2 regions of the Halomonas sp. DP5Y7-2 genome follow, and region 2 is predicted to be linked to the other one. Evidence: predicted binding sites of a transcription regulator. Region 2 holds the regulator's gene; the other holds the start of a gene.
The links. Region 2 encodes sigma-54, which starts transcription at its own class of promoters, with help from an activator protein. Its sites were predicted from a motif close to TGGCACNNNNNTTGCTNT; they were not measured.
Positions count from the first base shown of each region.

Region 1: a site for sigma-54 is predicted at 2,017-2,034, ahead of urtA (urea ABC transporter substrate-binding protein). Genes of this name have one in related genera too.

Region 1 covers NZ_JAHVHY010000005.1:143,266-152,839, reverse strand. The annotation lists gene KUW18_RS10620 (non-ribosomal peptide synthetase) at 1-970, shown strand, start outside; gene KUW18_RS10615 (4'-phosphopantetheinyl transferase) at 1,218-1,853, shown strand; gene urtA (urea ABC transporter substrate-binding protein) at 2,205-3,455, shown strand; gene urtB (urea ABC transporter permease subunit UrtB) at 3,561-5,204, shown strand; gene urtC (urea ABC transporter permease subunit UrtC) at 5,207-6,346, shown strand; gene urtD (urea ABC transporter ATP-binding protein UrtD) at 6,343-7,176, shown strand; gene urtE (urea ABC transporter ATP-binding subunit UrtE) at 7,316-8,014, shown strand; gene KUW18_RS10585 (sensor histidine kinase) at 8,080-9,429, opposite strand; gene KUW18_RS10580 (response regulator transcription factor) at 9,407-9,574, opposite strand, start outside.
Region 2 covers NZ_JAHVHY010000006.1:114,565-124,138, forward strand. The annotation lists gene KUW18_RS12670 (4Fe-4S binding protein) at 1-175, shown strand, start outside; gene bioA (adenosylmethionine--8-amino-7-oxononanoate transaminase) at 203-1,477, opposite strand; gene KUW18_RS12680 (hypothetical protein) at 1,573-2,097, opposite strand; gene KUW18_RS12685 (HPr family phosphocarrier protein) at 2,161-2,430, opposite strand; gene rapZ (RNase adapter RapZ) at 2,433-3,314, opposite strand; gene ptsN (PTS IIA-like nitrogen regulatory protein PtsN) at 3,532-4,014, opposite strand; gene hpf (ribosome hibernation-promoting factor, HPF/YfiA family) at 4,021-4,329, opposite strand; gene KUW18_RS12705 (RNA polymerase factor sigma-54) at 4,510-5,922, opposite strand; gene lptB (LPS export ABC transporter ATP-binding protein) at 6,115-6,840, opposite strand; gene lptA (lipopolysaccharide transport periplasmic protein LptA) at 6,840-7,370, opposite strand; gene lptC (LPS export ABC transporter periplasmic protein LptC) at 7,415-7,990, opposite strand; gene KUW18_RS12725 (KdsC family phosphatase) at 7,987-8,553, opposite strand; gene KUW18_RS12730 (KpsF/GutQ family sugar-phosphate isomerase) at 8,638-9,574, opposite strand, start outside.

The DNA.
Region 1 (9,574 bases), on a different contig from region 2:
CCAGCAGTGGCAAGAGGTGCTGGGCCATGAGCGGGTCGGCGTCGAGGATGACTTCTTCCTGCTGGGAGGAGACTCGATCAAGCTGATCAAGTTGACCTCCCTGATGCGGGCCCAGGCAGGGCACACGGTGTCCGTATCGGCGTTCTATCGCTACACCACGGTGTCCCAGCTGGCCGAGTTCATCGCCAGCGGGGAAGGCGAGGAGCTCAGTATGCTGATGCGCTTCCTCGGCGGCGGCAGGGAGAGCGGCAGTAAGCTGTTCATGGTTCATGCAGGCTACGGCAACAGTGATGTCTACAGGACTTTGGTCGACGCCATGGGCGAGCACTACGCCTGTTACGGCATCGACAACTACAACCACACCGTGGTCCAACCGGAAGCCTCTTTGATCAATATTGCGGCGCTCTACCTCAAGGTCATGGAGGAGCATCTGGCGGTGGATGAGGAGGTGCGCCTGCTGGGTTGGTCACTGGGCGGCAATATCGCCACCGAGATGGCCTGGCAGCTGGAGCAGCGCGGCTTCACCAAGGTTCGTCTGTACCTGTTGGACACCTACTTCAACATGGGGGACGCGGACTTTCTCGGCAATGCCAAGGACGTGCGCGATGACTTCGAGAAGGAGTTGGTCAACAAGGGTATCCCGCCGGATGAATTTCTGTTGAACCGCTGGGAGGAGCTGTACGAGGTCAACCGTGACATGCTTCGCTCCGCCCATGAGCGACCGCTGACGAGCACTCAGGTCGTGCTGTTCAAGGCGCTGGAAGAGGTGGCGCCCGTCGAGGGCCGACCTGGTGGTGTCCCCGATGATCTGGTGCTGAGCTCGGTCTTTGACAACAACGTTGCCGAGTTCTCAAGTTCGGTACCCGCCCTCATTCCATGCCCGGGAGTGACCCATATGGGGATGCTGGATGCCGTTGACTGGATCGCCGAGGTGCTGGTCAACGACCTGACCGACCCCTTGAAGACGTAAGCGTATCGGCGAAGGTGATGCAGTATTTGAAATGTGACTGCCTGAGCCGTTTAGCCCCCGTCGGTCGAGAAGGGCAATGACCTTCATCTCGATCGGCGGGGCTGGCACTCCGCTCACGGGCGACCGACAGGCCTACGGCCAGCCCTTTCAGGTGAGGGCACTGCACCGGCCTGGGCTCGCTATCGCTGGCTTCTGGCTCGCTAGCAGTGGGGCGGGTCAAACGTCGTGGGCGTGCAGCAAAGAGCCTGTGCGACAAGCGCTGGCCAGGGTGCAGCTGCCGTCCGAACTGGAGGGCGCTGTGGCGAAACGGCGCGATGAGTACCGGGCCGGGCGCCTCTGCGCGGTCTATGCGCTTGGTCTGTTGGGCATCGACAGCGGGGTGCCGGGCAGGGGGGCTGACCGTCTTCCGCGGTGGCCCCCTGGCGTGCTTGGCAGCATCTCTCACTGCAGCGATCTGGCGTTATCCGCCGTGGCACCCTCTGATTTATATGCAGGGGTGGGCATTGACGTGGAGCAATGTCTGGACGCTGATGAGACCGATAGCGTGGCAGAGGTGGTCGCGAGTGGTGCTGAACTCCTGCACCTTCCAGGGTGGCTATCGAGGTCTATGGCGGTGACGCTTCTTTTCAGTGCAAAGGAGGCGATCTACAAGGCCATCTTTCCGGGCGTAAAGCGCTACGTGGACTTCGCGGAGGTCTGTCTGCATCGTGCGCTGCCTGGCCTTCTTGTCTTTCGTCCGTCGTGCGCATGGCAATCTGCTGGACCACCCCACGGGAGAGCGCCTTGGCACGAGCATATCGAGTGGCCTGTGGCCTTTCATATTGAAGGGGGCAAGGTCATCACCCTGTGCCTGCTCGGCGGTGAGTCGTTAGGCGGCTCTTAGCGGGATGGCGCGGAACGTCTTGAAGAACGTTGCCAAGGCTTTGGGATGGCAAACGTCAACGTCTGCTTTTGGTGCAAGTCGGCAAGGGTGGCTGCACCAAGAGGGTGCCTTTGCCAGCCCGAAGAGAACCGGGAGATAACACCGGGGCCCGTGAAAACATAAGTGGCATGGAACTTGCTTTGTCAGAGTGAGGCGACGATCGCGCACCGCGGCCTGTCGCCACGACTCCGATAACGACAACGTCACCCTGGAGAATTTCCCATGTCCTTAGCTTCGGCCTCTGCTGTGCTCAATCCTGCCCGCCGTTCCTTGGCGCTTTCTGCCTTTGCGCTGTCAGCACTGTCTGTGGCGATGGCGGCTCCCGCCGTTGCCGACGAGGACCCGATCAAGGTCGGCATCCTGCATTCCCTGTCCGGCACCATGGCGATCAGCGAGTCGACGCTCAAGGACACCATGCTGATGCTGATCGAGCAGCAGAATGAAGCGGGGGGGTTGCTGGGTCGCGAGCTGGAGCCGGTGGTGGTTGACCCGGCATCCAACTGGCCGCTGTTTGCCGAGAAAGCGCGTGAGCTGTTGGCCCAGGATGAGGTCGACGTGATCTTCGGCAACTGGACCTCGGTCTCTCGCAAGTCCGTGCTGCCGGTGGTGGAAGAGCTTAATGGACTGCTGTTCTACCCGGTTCAGTATGAGGGGGAAGAGTCCTCCGAGAACGTCTTCTACACGGGCGCTGCACCGAACCAGCAGGCCATTCCGGCCGTCGACTACCTGATGAACGATGTCGGCGTGGAGCGCTGGGTGCTGGCGGGCACCGACTACGTCTATCCGCGCACCACCAACAAGATCCTCGAGGCCTACCTGAAGTCCCAGGGGGTGGCCGACGAGGACATCATGGTCAACTACACCCCTTTCGGTCACTCGGATTGGCAGAACATCGTCTCCGAGATCAAGCAGTTTGGCGGAGCGGGCAAGAAAACCGCCGTGGTCTCCACGATCAACGGCGACGCCAATGTTCCCTTCTATCGTGAGCTGGCCAACCAGGGCGTTGATGCCGCTGATATTCCAGTCGTCGCCTTCTCCGTAGGTGAGCAGGAGCTTTCCGGCCTGGATACGGCTCCCTTGGTAGGCCACCTGGCAGCCTGGAACTACTTCATGAGCGTCGACGAAGACGCCAACTACGACTTTATCGACGCCTGGTACGACTACACGGGGGACGACAACGCCGTGACCAACGACCCCATGGAAGCTCACTATATTGGCTTCAACATGTGGACAGAAGCGGTGCGCAAGGCTGGTACCACCGAGGTGGACGCCGTCAAGGAAGCCATTATTGGGGTGTCGGTGCCCAACCTCACCGGTGGTTACGCCACCATGATGCCCAACCACCACATCACCAAGCCCGTGCTGATCGGTGAAATCCAGGACAACGGCCAGTTCTCGGTCGTGTGGGAAACGCCCTCCACCGTCGCTGGGGATGCCTGGTCAGACTACCTGGAAGGCTCCCGCGATCTCATCAGCGACTGGCGTGCACCGCTCGAGTGCGGCAACTACAACGTGGTGCAGGGTAGCTGCGGCGGCGGCGCCGACGTTGCTGCCACGGAGTGACATTCGCTACCAAAAACACGGCCGGGGCGCCATGACGTCCCGGCCAGGACCACGCCCATCATGATGCCCTTGACGATCTGACAAGGGCGCTCACGGAATTCCGCTATGAACACAACAGCATGGCGATACTGGTTGAAGGCGCTGCTGCTGGTCAGCCTGGTCGCTCTTGGGCCATGTGCTCTTGGACAGGACAACGCCGCAGCGCAGGACACCAGTGCAACTCCAGAGGAAGACGCTGGTCGCGAGCTGCTGCAGGCACTCGCTGAGGCCAACTTTCGCGAAAAGGAGGCGGCTATCGATGCCATTGCCGCGAGTGGTGACACGCGCGCACGCGGATGGCTCGAGAGTTTCGCCGAGGGCAAGCTGGCCCAGGTCAAGGACAGCGGCGACATCGTCGTGATTCTGGCCAACCGAGGCCGTCAATGGCCGGTGGCAGATGCCCTCACCATGGAAGAGGCGGGGGAGGTGTCGCGGCGCGAGCTTGACCGGGTCGCCATCAACAATCGTCTGCGTGGCCACCTGGACAGCACTCTGGCCCTGCTGGATCTGCGCGTCGATGATCCCGCGCAGCGGCTGATTGCAGCGAAAGCGCTGCTGGGGGACGTCGATACCGAGGTGGTGGAGTCCCTGTCGGAACTTGCCCAGAACGAGAGTGACCCGGAGGTGGCGGCGGCCCTGACCCAGGCGATTGCCATTCACCGACTGGAGCAGGGCGACAGCGCCGCTGTCGCGGATCTCGCCGGCAGTCTGAATGGACAGGTCAGGGCGGCATTGATGCAGGCCAGCCGCAGCGAAGACGCCATGGTGGCCGACGCGGCGTCCGCAGCGCTGGCTGACATTGAGCAGTCGCTGAAGCTCAATCGCGCCGCAGAGACGCTGTACTTTGGCCTTTCGCTGGGCTCTGTCCTGGTCCTGGCCGCTATTGGTCTGGCGATCACCTTCGGCGTGATGGGTGTGATCAACATGGCTCACGGCGAACTGATCATGCTGGGAGCCTACACCACCTGGGCGATGCAGCAGCTGTTGCCGGGGCAGCCGGGGCTGGCGCTGCTGCTGGCGATACCGGCAGGCTTTCTGGTGGCGGCACTGGTAGGTGTCGCGATCGAGCGGGGCGTCATCCAGTTTCTGAAGGGGCGTCCGCTGGAAACCCTGCTGGCCACCTTTGGTGTCAGCCTGATCTTGCAGCAGCTGGTACGTACGCTGATTTCTCCCCTGAATCGTACCGTGGTGACGCCGGAGTGGATGAGCGGCTCGCTGATCATCAACGATGCGCTGTCGCTGACCCTCAACCGGCTGTACGTGCTCGGGTTTGCGGTGCTGGTCTTTGCCGCGCTGATGCTGGTCATGCGCAGGACGCGATTGGGCCTGGAGGTGAGAGCTGTCACCCAGAATCGTGCCATGGCGCGTTCCATGGGGATTCGGGCGACCCGTGTCGATATCTTGACGTTTGCGTTGGGCTCCGGCGTGGCAGGCCTTGCTGGCGTGGCGCTGTCCCAGCTGACCAACGTGGGTCCCAACCTGGGTCAGAACTACATCATCGACTCGTTCATGGTGGTGGTGTTCGGTGGCGTCGGTAACCTGTGGGGCACCCTGGTCGCCGGGCTCTCGCTTGGCGTGATCAATCAGGTACTTGAGCCCTGGGCCGGGGCAGTGCTGGCCAAGATTCTGGTGCTGGTGTTCATCATTCTGTTCATTCAAAAGCGGCCGCGGGGACTGTTCCCGCAGAAAGGCCGCGCGGCGGAGGGCTGAGCATGATGACATCCCGACACTGGCTTGCTCGCCCCTTTGGCGAGCGCTCAACGCTGACCTTCCTGGCGGTGCTCTGTAGCGCCATGGCTCTGGTGGTGCTGGCCAACCTGTTGCCCGCCGATCACCCGCTTCACGTCTCTACTTATACCGTTACCTTGCTCGGCAAGTATCTGTGTTATGCCTTGCTGGCGGTCGCTGTGGACCTAGTCTGGGGGTATCTAGGCATTCTCAGCCTTGGCCACGGTGCTTTCTTCGCCCTGGGCGGCTACGCCATGGGCATGTACCTGATGCGCCAGATCGGCGACCGCGGCGTCTATGGCGACCCGTTGCTGCCCGATTTCATGGTCTTCCTCGACTGGGATAGCCTTCCCTGGTACTGGCTGGGATTCGACATGCCGGGCGTGGCCTTTGCGATGGTGCTGTTGGCGCCGGGCCTGCTGGCGCTGGTGTTCGGCTTTCTGGCGTTCCGTTCACGGGTCACCGGGGTTTACCTGTCGATCATCACCCAGGCCCTGACCTTCGCGCTGATGCTGGCGTTCTTCCGCAACGAGATGGGCTTTGGCGGCAACAATGGCCTGACCGACTTCAAGGAGCTGCTGGGCTTCGACTTGTCCGCCGACAGCACGCGCCTGGGCTTGTTCATCGCCTCAGGCGTCGCCCTGGCAATAGGGTTTCTGCTGTGCCGAGCCATTGTCGTGAGCAAGCTTGGCCGCGTCTGCGTGGCAGTACGTGACGCTGAGTCGCGCACTCGCTTTCTCGGCTACCGGGTAGAGCGCTACCAGCTGTTCGTGTTCGTCGTCTCGGCGATGCTGGCCGGGGTCGCTGGCGCCCTGTATGTGCCCCAGGTAGGGATCATCAATCCCAGCGAATTCTCCCCGCTGTTTTCCATCGAGATCGTGGTGTGGGTGGCGCTGGGTGGCCGTGCCACCCTGTATGGCGCGGTGATCGGTGCGCTGGCGGTGAACTACGCCAAGAGCGTGTTCACCGGGATCATGCCCGAGGCCTGGCTGTTTGCCCTGGGGGCGCTGTTCGTGCTGGTCACCGTGCTGCTGCCTCAGGGTATCGCCGGGCTATTGTCTCGTCGCCGTCAGCACGATGATGCACCTAACAACATGGCGGTAAAACAGGAGGCGACCCCATGAGTTTTCTCCATGGTCTGGCCGATCGCGATCGTGTCTTCGACTTTCTGGTGCCGCAGGCGTCCCCGGTCGATGTACGCCATGGCCCCATCCTCTATCTGGAGGATGTCTCCGTCAGTTTTGATGGGTTCAAGGCCATCAATGGGCTCAACCTGACCATCGACGACGGTGAGCTGCGCTGCATCATCGGGCCCAACGGTGCCGGCAAGACCACCATGATGGACATCATCACCGGCAAGACCCGCCCTGATACGGGCAGCGTGTGGTTTGGCAGCCGTCATAACCTGCTGACCAAGAACGAGCCGGAGATCGCACGCCTGGGTATTGGAAGGAAATTCCAGAAACCCACGGTGTTCGAGGCGCTCAGCGTGTTCGAGAACCTGGAGCTTGCCATGGCCACCGACAAGAGTCTGTGGCCCACCCTGGTCGCTCGACTGAATGCCGACCTGCGCAATCGTATCGAAGAGGTCATGGAAACCGTCGGCCTGTCAGCCTTGAGCCGTCGCCAGGCAGGCATCCTGTCCCATGGTCAGAAGCAGTGGCTCGAGATCGGCATGTTGTTGATGCAGCGCCCGCGGTTGCTGCTGGTGGACGAACCCGTTGCCGGTATGACCGAACAGGAAATGGAGCGCACGGCCGAGCTTTTGAAGGGACTTGCCGGCAAGCATTCCGTGGTGGTGGTTGAGCACGATATGGGCTTCGTCAGGTCCATCGCGCGCACCGTCACGGTGCTGCATCAAGGCTCCGTGCTGGCGGAAGGCAGCATGGACAAGGTGGCCAGCGACCCCAGGGTGGTCGAGGTCTATCTGGGTGGCGATGAGGAGGCTGCATGATGGGACTGGAACGCTTTCCACTGGATCCCGGTGTAAGAAGTGCCTATGTCGTCGCATGGGATCGCGTCACGGGACCCCGCATGAAAAGACGGCGATATCCGCGCTGGCTCGCTGCGCTGGCGTATCGGAGGGCCCGCCAATGCTGAACATTCGTGGGCTCAACCAGTTCTATGGCGAAAGCCATACGCTGTGGGACCTGGATCTGCAGGTGCCCAAAGCGGCCTGCACCTGCGTGCTGGGGCGCAATGGTGTCGGCAAGACGACGTTGATGAAAGCCATCATGGGCGAAGTGCCGATCCGTGGAGGAGCGCTGGAATACGCGGATGGCGTGGCTCTGGAGCGCCGTCGGCTGGAAGATCGCTCGCGCCTTGGCATCGGTTACGTGCCTCAGGGACGGCAGATTTTTCCACTGCTGACGGTGGAAGAGAACCTGCGTACCGGTCTGGCAGCGCGCGGGGATGGCTTGCGCCAGGTACCCGAGCGCATCTACGAGCTGTTTCCCGTGCTCAAGGAAATGCGCCAGCGTCGTGGCGGGGATCTTTCGGGCGGCCAGCAGCAGCAGCTGGCCATCGGGCGTGCGTTGGTACTCGAGCCCAAGCTACTGATCCTCGATGAGCCGGGGGAGGGCATCCAGCCGAACATCGTCGCCCAGATTGGCGAGGTCATTCGCCGTCTGATCGCCGATGATGGGCTGACCGTACTGCTGGTGGAGCAGAAGCTCCCCTTTGCTCGCCGTTTTGCAGATCGTTTTGCCATCCTTGATCGTGGCCGGCGCGTGGCGGAGGGCGACATAGCAGCATTGAGTGATGACGTGGTGAAGCGCTACCTGACCGTCTAGGGCGAAAGTGGCGGTCGACAGCTCGCACCAACAGCCTTGCTCGGGCTCGAGTGAAACGGGAGCCTTTAGCCGTGGGGCTCGGCGGCATCAACCAGGGTGAGCTGGACGTAGTGTCCCCCTGGCACCGGCTGGTTGTGATAGTGCCAGCCGAGCCGCTCGGTGAGCTGAGCTGTCAGCTCCAGGCCAAGGCCAAAGCCCAGGTCGTCGACAGTGTCTGGGTGTCCTGCGGGGGCATCGTGGTCGGCATCTTGGCTGTCACCGCTTCCGTCTTCCTGCCCGTCGGCGCGCTGCAGGTTGTCGATAAAGACCGTCTTGCCCTGCTGACGCAGGGTGACGTCACCCGCCCAGGTGTGCTGGAAGGCGTTGCGGATGAGATTGCCAAGGACCATGCGTAGCGCCACCTCGGACTGTTCCAAGGTGGCCGGGCTTGTGGTCACGCTGAGGGCGACGTCCTTGTCGCGCAGCAGGTAGCGGTGTTCTTCGACGATGTCCTGTACCAGCTGATCCAGTGCGATGGGACGGGTGGGCAGATCGATGGGCTCGTCGCGGCTTAGCCACAGGAGGGTTTCCGTCAGATGCTTCATGTTCAGGCTGGCGCGATCCAGGCGATCGATGATCGATGCCAGCACGGATCGGGCCGCAGGCGCCTGCTCCGGCGGTAGCGAGCGGATCAGTTCGATGCCGCTTCGCATCACACTGATCGGCGTGCGCAATTCATGGCTTGAGTGGCGCAGGAAGCGATGTTCCCGTTCGAGACTGTCTTGCTGGGAGGACAGGCTGTCGCGTACCAGCGAGGCCAGTTCGTTCAGCTCGGGGTAGCGAAAGTCCGGCAGAGGGTCCTGCAGGTTGGCGCTTTCCAGATCACGCGCCCATCGCCCGAGGCGCGCCACCGGCTTGCTTAGCTGACGCAGCAGTAGCCAGATCGCCAGTGCCAGGGCGACGGCGGTACTGAGGCTGATAAGCAGAAGGCTCGTGAGGTTGTCACGGATGGTGCGATGTACCAGGCTCGACATCTGCTGGCGTGTCAGAGTGTGGCTGACAAACAGCGTCCCCTCGTCGGTGGGAAAGCGCATGGCGAAGACCAGCCTGCCGCGGCGACCATTCGGCTTCGTCTCACGCGACGTGACCAGGCGCGTCTCCTGCTGCGGCGGCTGTGGCAACAAGCTGCGGATCTGCCTGGGCTGTTGCTGCCAGGTCGAGGTGACGGTGAAGGCGCCCAGGTCGGGTTCTGCCGTGCCTTTGGCCCGCTGGCGAATGTGCTGATGCACCGCCTGTTCCATGGCCCCCACCATGGTGCTGTCCATCCCCAGCTTGAAGTAGTGGGCCGCCAGCAGCGAGTAGCCTCCCACCAGCAGCGCACCCAAGGTGAGCAGGATCGCCGCGAGCTGTCGCTTAAGGCGTATCTGACGGATCATCCCGTGCCTCCCTCAAGGCGAACCCGCGTCCGGGGATCGTGTGTATCAGCGGCGGATCGAAGTCTCGATCCACGGCCTTGCGCAGATGGTGCATATGTACCTTGAGGCTATTGCTGTCGGGAGGTTCCTCGCCCCACACCGCCTC
Region 2 (9,574 bases):
CGATGATGTGAGAGCGCTGCTGTTGATGCTTGTGGTGGTGGTCAGCGCTTGCTTGAGCTGGGGCCTGCTCGGGCGTTACGTATCAGGCATGCGGCGTGGCCTGGCCATGGGGCTGATGGTGCTGGCCCAGGCGCCCGCGGTGGGCGCCTGGTGGTTGCTGTTCTGGGGCTGGTGATGCCGTTATCGCTGGGGTGCGACAGGGCTAGGCGGCATCCAGGAAGGGCGCCTTCATGGCGTCGATGATCTGGCGCATCTCTTCGTCGGAGGTGATGTAGGCGGGCATGGTATAAAGCCATCGGCCGAAGGAACGCAGCCACACTCCGCGTGAGCGGGCGATGTCTGCCGCATGGGCAAGAGCGGAGGCATCGTGCACTTCGATGACTCCGGTAGCTCCCAGCACGCGCACGTCAGCGACAGCAGGATGCTGGCGCAGACTGTCGTCGCCGGCAAGCTCACGGGTCAGGATGGCATTGAGGTGCGAGATCTTGCCCAGGTAGTTCTCCTCCTCGAACACTCGCAGGCTCTCCAGCGCGACCCGACAGGCCAGCGGGTTGCCCATGAAGGTGGGGCCATGCATGAAGGCATGCAGCTGGCTGTCACCGATGAAGGTGTCATGGACGCGGGTGGTGGCCAGGGTGGCGGCATGGCCCAGGTAGCCGCCGGTCAAGCCTTTGGACAGTACCATGATGTCAGGCGTGATATCGGCATGGTCGGCGGCGAACATCTTGCCGGTGCGGCCAAAGCCGGTGGCGACTTCATCGAACACCAGCAGGACATCAAACTCGTCACATAGCGCTCGTGCGCCGCGCAGATAGTGCGGTGACGTCATGTTGAGACCACCCGCCGCCTGCAGCAGGGGTTCCATCAGCAGGGCGGCTATCTCGTGGTGGTGCTGCTCAAGCACGCTGCGTAGCGCCGCCAGATCTGCCTCGACCTGTTGCGCAGTGGCGCCGTAAGGCGCCTTGGGTGCCGGCGCGAAGTGGTGTTCGGGCAGGTAGCCGGCAAACAGCGAGTGCATGCCTTCCTCCGGGTCGCACACTGCCATGCAGCCGGCGGTGTCACCGTGGTAAGCCTTCATCAATGACAGCATCCGGCGCTTGCCCGTATGGCCACGCAGATGGTGGTACTGGACGGCCATCTTCATGGCGACTTCCATGCCGACGGAACCGCTATCGGAGAAGAACACGTGCTCGAGTCCGTCGGGTGTGAGTCGCACCAGCTCCCGCGCCAGCTGATCGGCGGGATCGTGGGTCAGCCCGCCCAGCATGACATGGCACAGTGTGTCGGCCTGTTGCTTGATGGCGTCGACCAGGCGCGGATGACCGTAGCCATGAATCATGCACCACCATGAGCAGGTCGCGTCGAGCAGAGATTCGCCGGTGTCCAGGGTGAAGCGGGTGCCGCGCCCGCCGACCACCCTGGGGGCGGCGGCTTGTGTCTTGAGATGGGCGTAGGGGTGCCAGACGGGAGAGGGCATCTCGGCTCCTGAGGGTTTAGTAAACCAAAAATATTTCGGCGAGTTTACCATTGCTCCCGCGGCTCCCACCAGCCGGGTAGGCTCCGTCAGGCTATTCAGGGATGCTGGGCGTCGACGCGCTTGAGGAAACGCTCGAACAGAAAGGACTCCTCGTTCTTGAGGGACCGGCTGAGGCAGTCGATGAACTCCCGGCGTGGATAGGTGAAGACGCGCGGGGCCTTGTAGGCATCCAGATCGATGGCGATGATCGTACCGTCGACCACCAGGAAGTTGTCGGTATGCAGGCCTCGACAGTGAATGCGGTCACGATACAGCGCTTCCAGGATGTCCAGGTAGCGCTCCTGCAAGGCGGGATCATCGAGTACCAGCTGTTTCAGCGCCACACCATGGACGTTGGCGGTGACCAGACGGTAGCGCTGAGCGTCAAGAATGGTGGGCGTGTCGATTCCCAGGCGCTCCAGGCGACGGGCTACGTAGCGAAAGTTGTGTCCCGGGTAGCGGCGAATGCCCAGGCGGTAGCGCCAGCGATCGCTCGCCTTGGGTGTGAAGGTCTTGATAAAGGCATCCTGGTCCGGGTCGTAGTGGACCTCGGTGTACTTGCCAGTCTGGATAAGCTGCATGATGTCCTTTGAAGCGAGGCGAAATCGGAGGGTAGGGCAGGGTCAGCGTAGTGGCCGAGGGCCTTAGGCGTCTTCGTCGAAGCGTGCGACGAACAAGGCCTCAAGGGCGTCGAGCACCGCATCGGCGTCGGGACCTTCTGCTTCCAGGGTCAGCACGGTGCCGCAGGGGGCTGCCAGCATCAGCAGGGACATGATGTTGGCGGCATCCCCACAGCGCTGACCGTGGTGCACGGTCACGGAGGCGTCGAACGCCTGACAGCAGGTGACCAGGCGAGTGGCCGCCCGAGCGTGCAGCCCGCGGCGGTTGGTAAGGGTCAGTTCGCGTCTGGCCACGCTCATTGTGCCCCGCTGTCCAGACGACGTTGCTGGCCAAGCTCGCGGTGGCGCAGGCGTATTCTCGGGTGGTCATCGACCAGCGCCGCGGCGATGCTCTCGGCCAGATAGACCGAGCGATGCTGACCCCCGGTGCAGCCTACGGCCACCGTCAGATAACTGCGCTGGCTGGCCTGATAGCGTGGCAGCCAGTTGCGCACCCAGGTCAGGATGTCGCGCTTCATGTCGGCGACGTCTTGATAGTGCTCAAGGAAGGTGATCACGCTTTGATCGCAGCCGTTGGCATCCCGCAGCGATGGTTCCCAGTAGGGGTTAGGCAGGCAGCGTGCATCGAACACGATGTCGGCGTCGGGGGGCACGCCACGCTTGAAGCCAAAGGACTCGATGGTCAGGCTCAGCTGGCCGCTGCGATGATCGGCCACCTGCTCGGCGATGCGTGAACGCAGCTCATGTACGGACAGGCGGGAGCTGTCGATGATCAGATCTGCCAGGTCGCGAATGCCAGACAACGCCTTCTGCTCGGACTCGATGGCCTCGGCCAGGGTCATGTCGGTATTGCGGGTCAGCGGGTGGCGGCGTCGAGTATGGGAGTAGCGTTCCAGCAGAATCCGCGCGTCGCTGGTGAGATAGACGACCTGACAGTCGATGGGACCTTGCTTCAGCCCCGTCAGCTGCGCGGGAAAACGCTCCAGCGCCTCGGGCAGATTGCGCGCATCGACACTGACGGCAATGCGCTGTGAATGTCCATTCTCCAGCTCTTCGACCAGTGACCCCAGCAGCGTCGCTGGCAAGTTGTCGATGGCATAGAAGCCCAGGTCTTCGAGAGCCTGAAGCGCCACGGACTTTCCCGAGCCAGAGCGACCACTGATGATCACGAGCTGCATGTCCTGTCTCCTTGGCAGGGGGCGATAAGAGGGCAGTTGGTGTCAACCGCGCGGTGACGGCCAGATCACGCTCGATCAGAGCGTACTATCTAGCTAGATGGTGATCAGCTAGATGGTAATCAGCTAGAGGTTAATCAGCGAGGCGCCATTCCTTCAAGGCGCCAGGCAAGGCGTGCGCCATCAAGACATAGGATCAAGGCGCTTTCGCTGCGTGCCGTCAGCTCGTGGCGTCGCCCGGGGCTTGCTGGCGAATCGCTTCCTGCAAGCGCTCGTGCAGCTCGCGCTGGGACGTCGCGTGGCGCAGACGATGTCGGGTATCGGCGTCATTCATGACCCCGGCCACCTGGCCCAGCAGGGCTAGGTGAGCATCATCCGCTTCTTCAGGCACCAGCAAGACAAATACCAGGTCCACCGGTTCGCCGTCGATGGCGTCGAAATCAATCGGCTCTGCCAGCTTGAGAAAGCCAGAGATAGGGGCCTTGCAGTGAGGGTTGCGAGCATGCGGAATGGCCACGCCATTGCCGATGCCGGTGCTACCCAGACGTTCGCGGCCGATCAGGCGACTGAAGACTTCCTGGCTATCCAGGCTTGGTGTGTTCTGCGCAATGAAGGTGCTGAAAAATTCCAGCACCCTCTTCTTGCTGCCCCCCGGGACGTCAAATAGCGTGCGCTCGGGGGGGAGAATGGCATCCAATGTCATGAGAGGTCAGCGAATTCCGGCGCCTTGGGCGCGGGCTTGGGATTTTTCCTTGTGCTTGACGAGCTGGCGGTCCAGCTTGTCGGCAAGGGCGTCGATGGCGGCGTACATGTCGCCGTCCTGGGCTTCTGCATGCAGGTCTGCACCGGCAGCGTGAAGCGTACAGGCAGCCTGTTGGCGCTCCTTCTCCACCGAGAGGGTGACCTGCACATTGGTGATGTTGTCGTAATGGCGCTCCACACGGGCGAGCTTCTCTTGTACGTAGTCACGCAGGGGATCGGTCAATTCGACGTGGTGGCCGGTAATGTTGACTTGCATGACAAGGCTCCTTGCTCTTGCGGGTGGTAGCTCGATTGTAACCCTTTTTCCGATCCTGCAAACCCCCCTGCTTCTACGCATTAAGACGCAGATGTCGTGCGATATTTCAAGCGCTTGCGCTTTTCATGCAACTGCGCTACGCACTCTGCTCGCCGCCTGTCTCGAGCCTTCTGACCGGGCTCAGCGCAGGCGCTTGCGCTCGCTCGAAGAGGGAATATTCATCGCTTCTCGATACTTGGCGACGGTGCGTCGGGCGACGTTGACACCGTCTTCGGCGAGCAGCTCCACCAATTTGCTGTCAGACAGCGGTTTGCGAGGCGGCTCCTGCTGGATCAGCGACTTGATCATGGCGCGTATGGCAGTGCTGGAATGGGCATCCCCATCCTGGCCCACCTGGCTGGAAAAGAAATACTTGAGCTCGAACACTCCCCGTGGCGTATGCACGAATTTCTGGGTCGTCACCCGTGAGATGGTCGATTCGTGCATCTCCACCTTGGCCGCAATGTCTGCCAACACCAGTGGTTTCATGGCGGCTTCACCCTGCTCGAGGAAGTCGAGCTGCCGCTCCATGATTTCGCGTCCGACCCTCAACAGGGTGTCGTTGCGGCTTGCCAGGCTCTTGATCAGCCAGCGCGCCTCCTGCAAGTGGTCCTTCAGAAACTGGTTGTCCTGGCTCTTGTCGGCCCGTCGGATCAACGCCGCATAGTCGGGTTGAATGCGCAGGCGTGGCATCGCCTCAGGGTTCAGCTCGACGCGCCAGCCTTCTTCGGTGTGGCGGACCACCAGATCGGGAATGACATAGTCGTTGTCGCTGTCGCCGTACTGGCTGCCAGGCCTAGGGTCGAGGCCACGGATCAGTTCGATGACATCGTCCAGCTGCTCTTCGGTCAGGCTCAGGCGGCGCTTCAGCAGACGGCGATCACCGCTGGCCAGCGCCTCGAGAAACTGGCGTACCAGTCTTCCCGCCTGGGGCAGAAGGGGGGTGTCACGGGGCAGGCTGTCCAGTTGCAGCTGCAGGCATTCGCGCAAATCTCGGGCAAATACACCGGTAGGTTCGAATTGCTGCAGCCTGGCCAGCACCGACGCCACGTCCTGCAGGGGCGGGGCAGCAGCGTCGTCATCGGCCAGGCCCTGGGCGATATCGTCAAGGTGTCCTACCAGGTAGCCATCGCCGTTGACCGCGTCAATCAGGCACTCTGCGATGCGCCTGTCATTATCATTGAGGTCCAGCAGGGCCAGCTGCCAGCTAAGGTGGCCATGCAGGGATTGCCCGCTGGCCTGGCGCTCGAAGTCAGGCGCCTCGGCGCTGCCGGCCGGGGCGGTGCCAAGGTCTTGATAGGTATCGGACCAGTCGCTGTCGACCGTTAGCTCGGAGGGGATCTCGTCGGCCCAGTCGTCGTCCTTGCTGTCCTTGACCTGCAGCTCGCCGAATTCATCCTCCAGCTCGAGCATCGGGTTGGCCTCGAGCGCCTGCTGGACTTCCTGGCGCAGGTCCAGCGTGGAAAGCTGGAGCAGGCCAATTGCCTGTTGCAGCTGAGGGGTCATGGTCAGCTGGGTGCCGATCTTCAGCTGCAGTGACGCCTTGAGGGCCATGATGTGACTTCCGTTCGTGGAGCTGAAAAGCCTTACCCTAACGGCGGGTCAGGTACCATGCAAGCTTCTTGCCAACTTGTGGGCAGGGGGTGGCGCGCAGGGCTTGCAGTGCCCCGCATGCGTGTCAGTGCAAGGTCGAGCGGGCGCCATGAAGACCCTGCCAACATAGCGGCCCGGCAGCGCCCATGGTGGTTAAAGGCGAAAGTTTTCGCCGAGATAGACTTCCTTGACGCGCTGGTTGGCAAGGATCGACTCGGCACTGCCTTCGGCGATGATCTGGCCGTCGCCGACAATGTAGGCGCGGTCACAGATGTCCAGCGTCTCGCGCACGTTGTGGTCGGTGATCAAGACGCCGATGTCACGAGCCTTGAGCTGGCGAATGATCGACTTGATCTCGCCAACGGAGATCGGATCCACCCCGGCAAAGGGTTCGTCGAGCAGAATGAAGGCGGGTTCTGTGGCCAGGGCTCGGGCGATCTCGACCCGACGTCTTTCCCCGCCGGACAGGCTCATGCCCGGGTTGTCGCGAATGTGGCTGACATGGAAGTCTTCGAGCAGTTGCTCAAGGCGCGCCTGGCGACCTTCCCGGTCGAGGTCCTTGCGGGTCTCGAGGATCGCCATGATGTTGTCGGCTACGGACAGCTTGCGGAAGATGGAGGCTTCCTGTGGCAGGTAGCCAATACCCGCCAGTGCCCGCTGGTGCATGGCCGCGCGGCTCAGGTCGTCATCGTCGATGCTGATGGTGCCAGCATCCGCCCTGACCAGTCCGACGATCATGTAGAAGGAGGTGGTCTTGCCTGCGCCGTTGGGGCCCAATAGGCCCACGATGCTGCCCTGTTCGATGGACAGGCTGATGTCCTGGACGACGCGGCGCTTCTTGTAGCTCTTGGCCAGATGGCGAGCGTGGAGAGTCTTCATCAGTTTCCTTGGCTTTCCGGCTCGAGGGTCATGCGAATGCGCTGCTGGCCGTCGACACCCTGTGCGCTGGAGCGAGCCTGGACGACGCGGCGATCCAGAAAGTACTCCAGGTAGGCGCCGTCGAAGGTGTCATTGGCCTTGTGCAATTCCGCCTGGTCGATGAGTTCCATGCGGCGCTCGGCAACATGGTAGACCACCTTCTTGCCCCAGCCCTTGACCACCGGCTCTTCCGGCGAAGGCTGCTGCTCCAGATAGGCACGGGAGCCAGTCGCCGTGGCGCGGGATAGCTGACCCTGGTCGTTGCGCTGAATTTCCACACGCTCACCGGTCAGCAGCATGCTGCCCTGCTGAATACGCACATCGCCGGTATATACCGCTGTGCCTGCGCGGTCATCCAGGTCCAGTTGGTCGGCCTCTACCTGAATGGGGGCGCTGCGGTCGCTTTCCAGCGCCAGGGTGACGGTGCTGGTGGCGACGCTCGTCAGGCCCAGGGCCAGGGCGAGCAGTAGCGCGGGACGGGGACGCATCATGGAAGTGACTCCTTGTTAGGGCTCGGGCTGAGTGTGGCTCTGGCTTATTGAGGCTCTGGCGGATGATAGCCGGTGACATTGTCGGTCAGACGGGCGGTATTGTCATGGATCCAGGCATCGAAGCGCTCGCCTCGCATTTCCTGGGGGGGCTGGCGCAATACCGCAGGCGTCTCACTCCAGGCGTGGCCTGAATCGCTGTCATAGACCAGTACCTCGGTATCCAGCTGCCAGCGCTCGGCAGGGGCCTCAAGGTGGGCATCTCCGGTCAGTGTCAGAGGGTTGCCGTCCGGGCCAAGTTCGCCGTCGGTGGCAGTGGCGATCCACAGGCGGCCACTGTCATCGACAAGCTCCATGTCAGGTTGGTCGACGCGGGTGATGTCATCCAGCGGGGTGTGCACCAGACGTGGGGTCGTGATGCGTTGATGGGGCGCACCCTCGGTGTCGAAGCGCGTCAGGGTGGCATCGATCAGGTAGTAGTCCGGCTCGCCGGCCTGATCGTCGGTGATCAGGTCGGGCACAGTGCCGTCCCGCGGGTCGAGCAGGGCCAGACCACCGCCCAGCACCAGCAGCAGGATGACCAGCCAGAAACGGAAACCGGGCCGCAGTGCACGCCATGTCATATCAGGGGTCCGTCCTTCAGATAGCTGTCCACCACGCCGTCGAGGCGGCCCTGGGCCGCCAGCAAGGTATCCGTGATTTCGCGTACTGCGCCATGACCGCCGCAGCGCTCGGTGACCCAGCGGGCGCGTTCGCGAATGTAGAACGGGGCGCCTGGCACGCTGATGCCCACGCCACAGCGGTCAATGCACGGCAGGTCGGGCAGGTCGTCTCCGCAGTAGGCCACCTCTTCCAGTGACAGCGACAGCTCGGCGCACAGCGATGCCAGCGCCGGCAGCTTGCGTTCGACACCTTGCTGGACGTGCTGGATGCCCAGCGCCTTGGCGCGCTGGGAGACCATGGGTGAGCTACGCCCGGTGATCAGGGCGACGTCGATTCCCGCGCGCCTGGCCAGCTTGATACCGTGGCCATCGAGGGTATTGAAGGCCTTCAGTTCCGTACCGTCGGCATGAAAGATAAGCTGCCCATCGGTCAGCACGCCGTCCACATCCAGCGCCAGCAGCTTCACGCGGCCAAGTCGTTGCACCAGGTCAGGGGAGAGTGAGGCAAGTGGGTCGTGGGCCATCATGGCGATCCTTGATGTTGAGTGGGCAGAAGGTGTGACGGCAGCTGCCCGGCGGTAGCGCCCGGAGTGCCGCCAGGCCAGGCGTCAAATGACACCTGCTGCCAGCAGGTCATGCATGTGTAGCGCGCCAACCGGGCGCTGCTGGTCATCCACCACCGCCAGAGCGGTGATGCGACTGTCTTCCATCAGCTTGACGGCTTCCGCCGCCAGGGTGTCGGGACGGATGCGCCGTCCGGGACTGGTCATGACATCGTCCACGCTCAGGGTGCTGAAATCCTGGTGGCGGTCAAGGGTTCGGCGCAGGTCGCCATCGGTATAGACGCCCGCCAGGGTACCGTCATCGGCCACTACGCAGGTGAAACCGAGGCCCTGGCGGGTGATCTCGAGCAGAGCATCCCTGAGCGGTGAGCCAGTCGCCACGACGGGAAGTCTGTCGCCGGTATGCATCAGGTCTGCCACCGTCAGCAGCAGGCGTTTGCCCAGGCTGCCGCCGGGGTGGGACAGCGCGAAGTCTTCCGCGGTAAAACCGCGGGATTCAAGCAGTGCGACGGCCAGGGCGTCACCGAGGGCAAGCGCTGCCGTGGTAGAGGACGTGGGGGCGAGGTCGAGCGGGCAGGCCTCGCGTTCGACGCCGGCATCCAGGTGAGCCTCGGCGTGGCGCGCCAGGGTCGATCCGGGCCTGCCGGTCATGCTGATCAGCGGAATGCCCATACGCTTCAATAGAGGCAGCAAGGCGGTAACTTCGGCAGTCTCGCCGGAATTGGACAGCGCCAGGACCACGTCACCTGGGGTGATCATGCCAAGGTCGCCATGGCTGGCCTCACCGGGATGAACAAAGAACGCCGGGGTGCCGGTGCTGGCCAGAGTGGCGGCAATCTTGCCGCCGATGTGGCCGGATTTGCCCATGCCTGTCACCACCACCCGTCCTTGGCAGGCCAGGATCAGCGTGCAGGCGCGCTCAAAGGCCTCATCGAGGCGCTGAATCAACGCATCGACCGCGTCGCGCTCCAGCTCCAGCGTG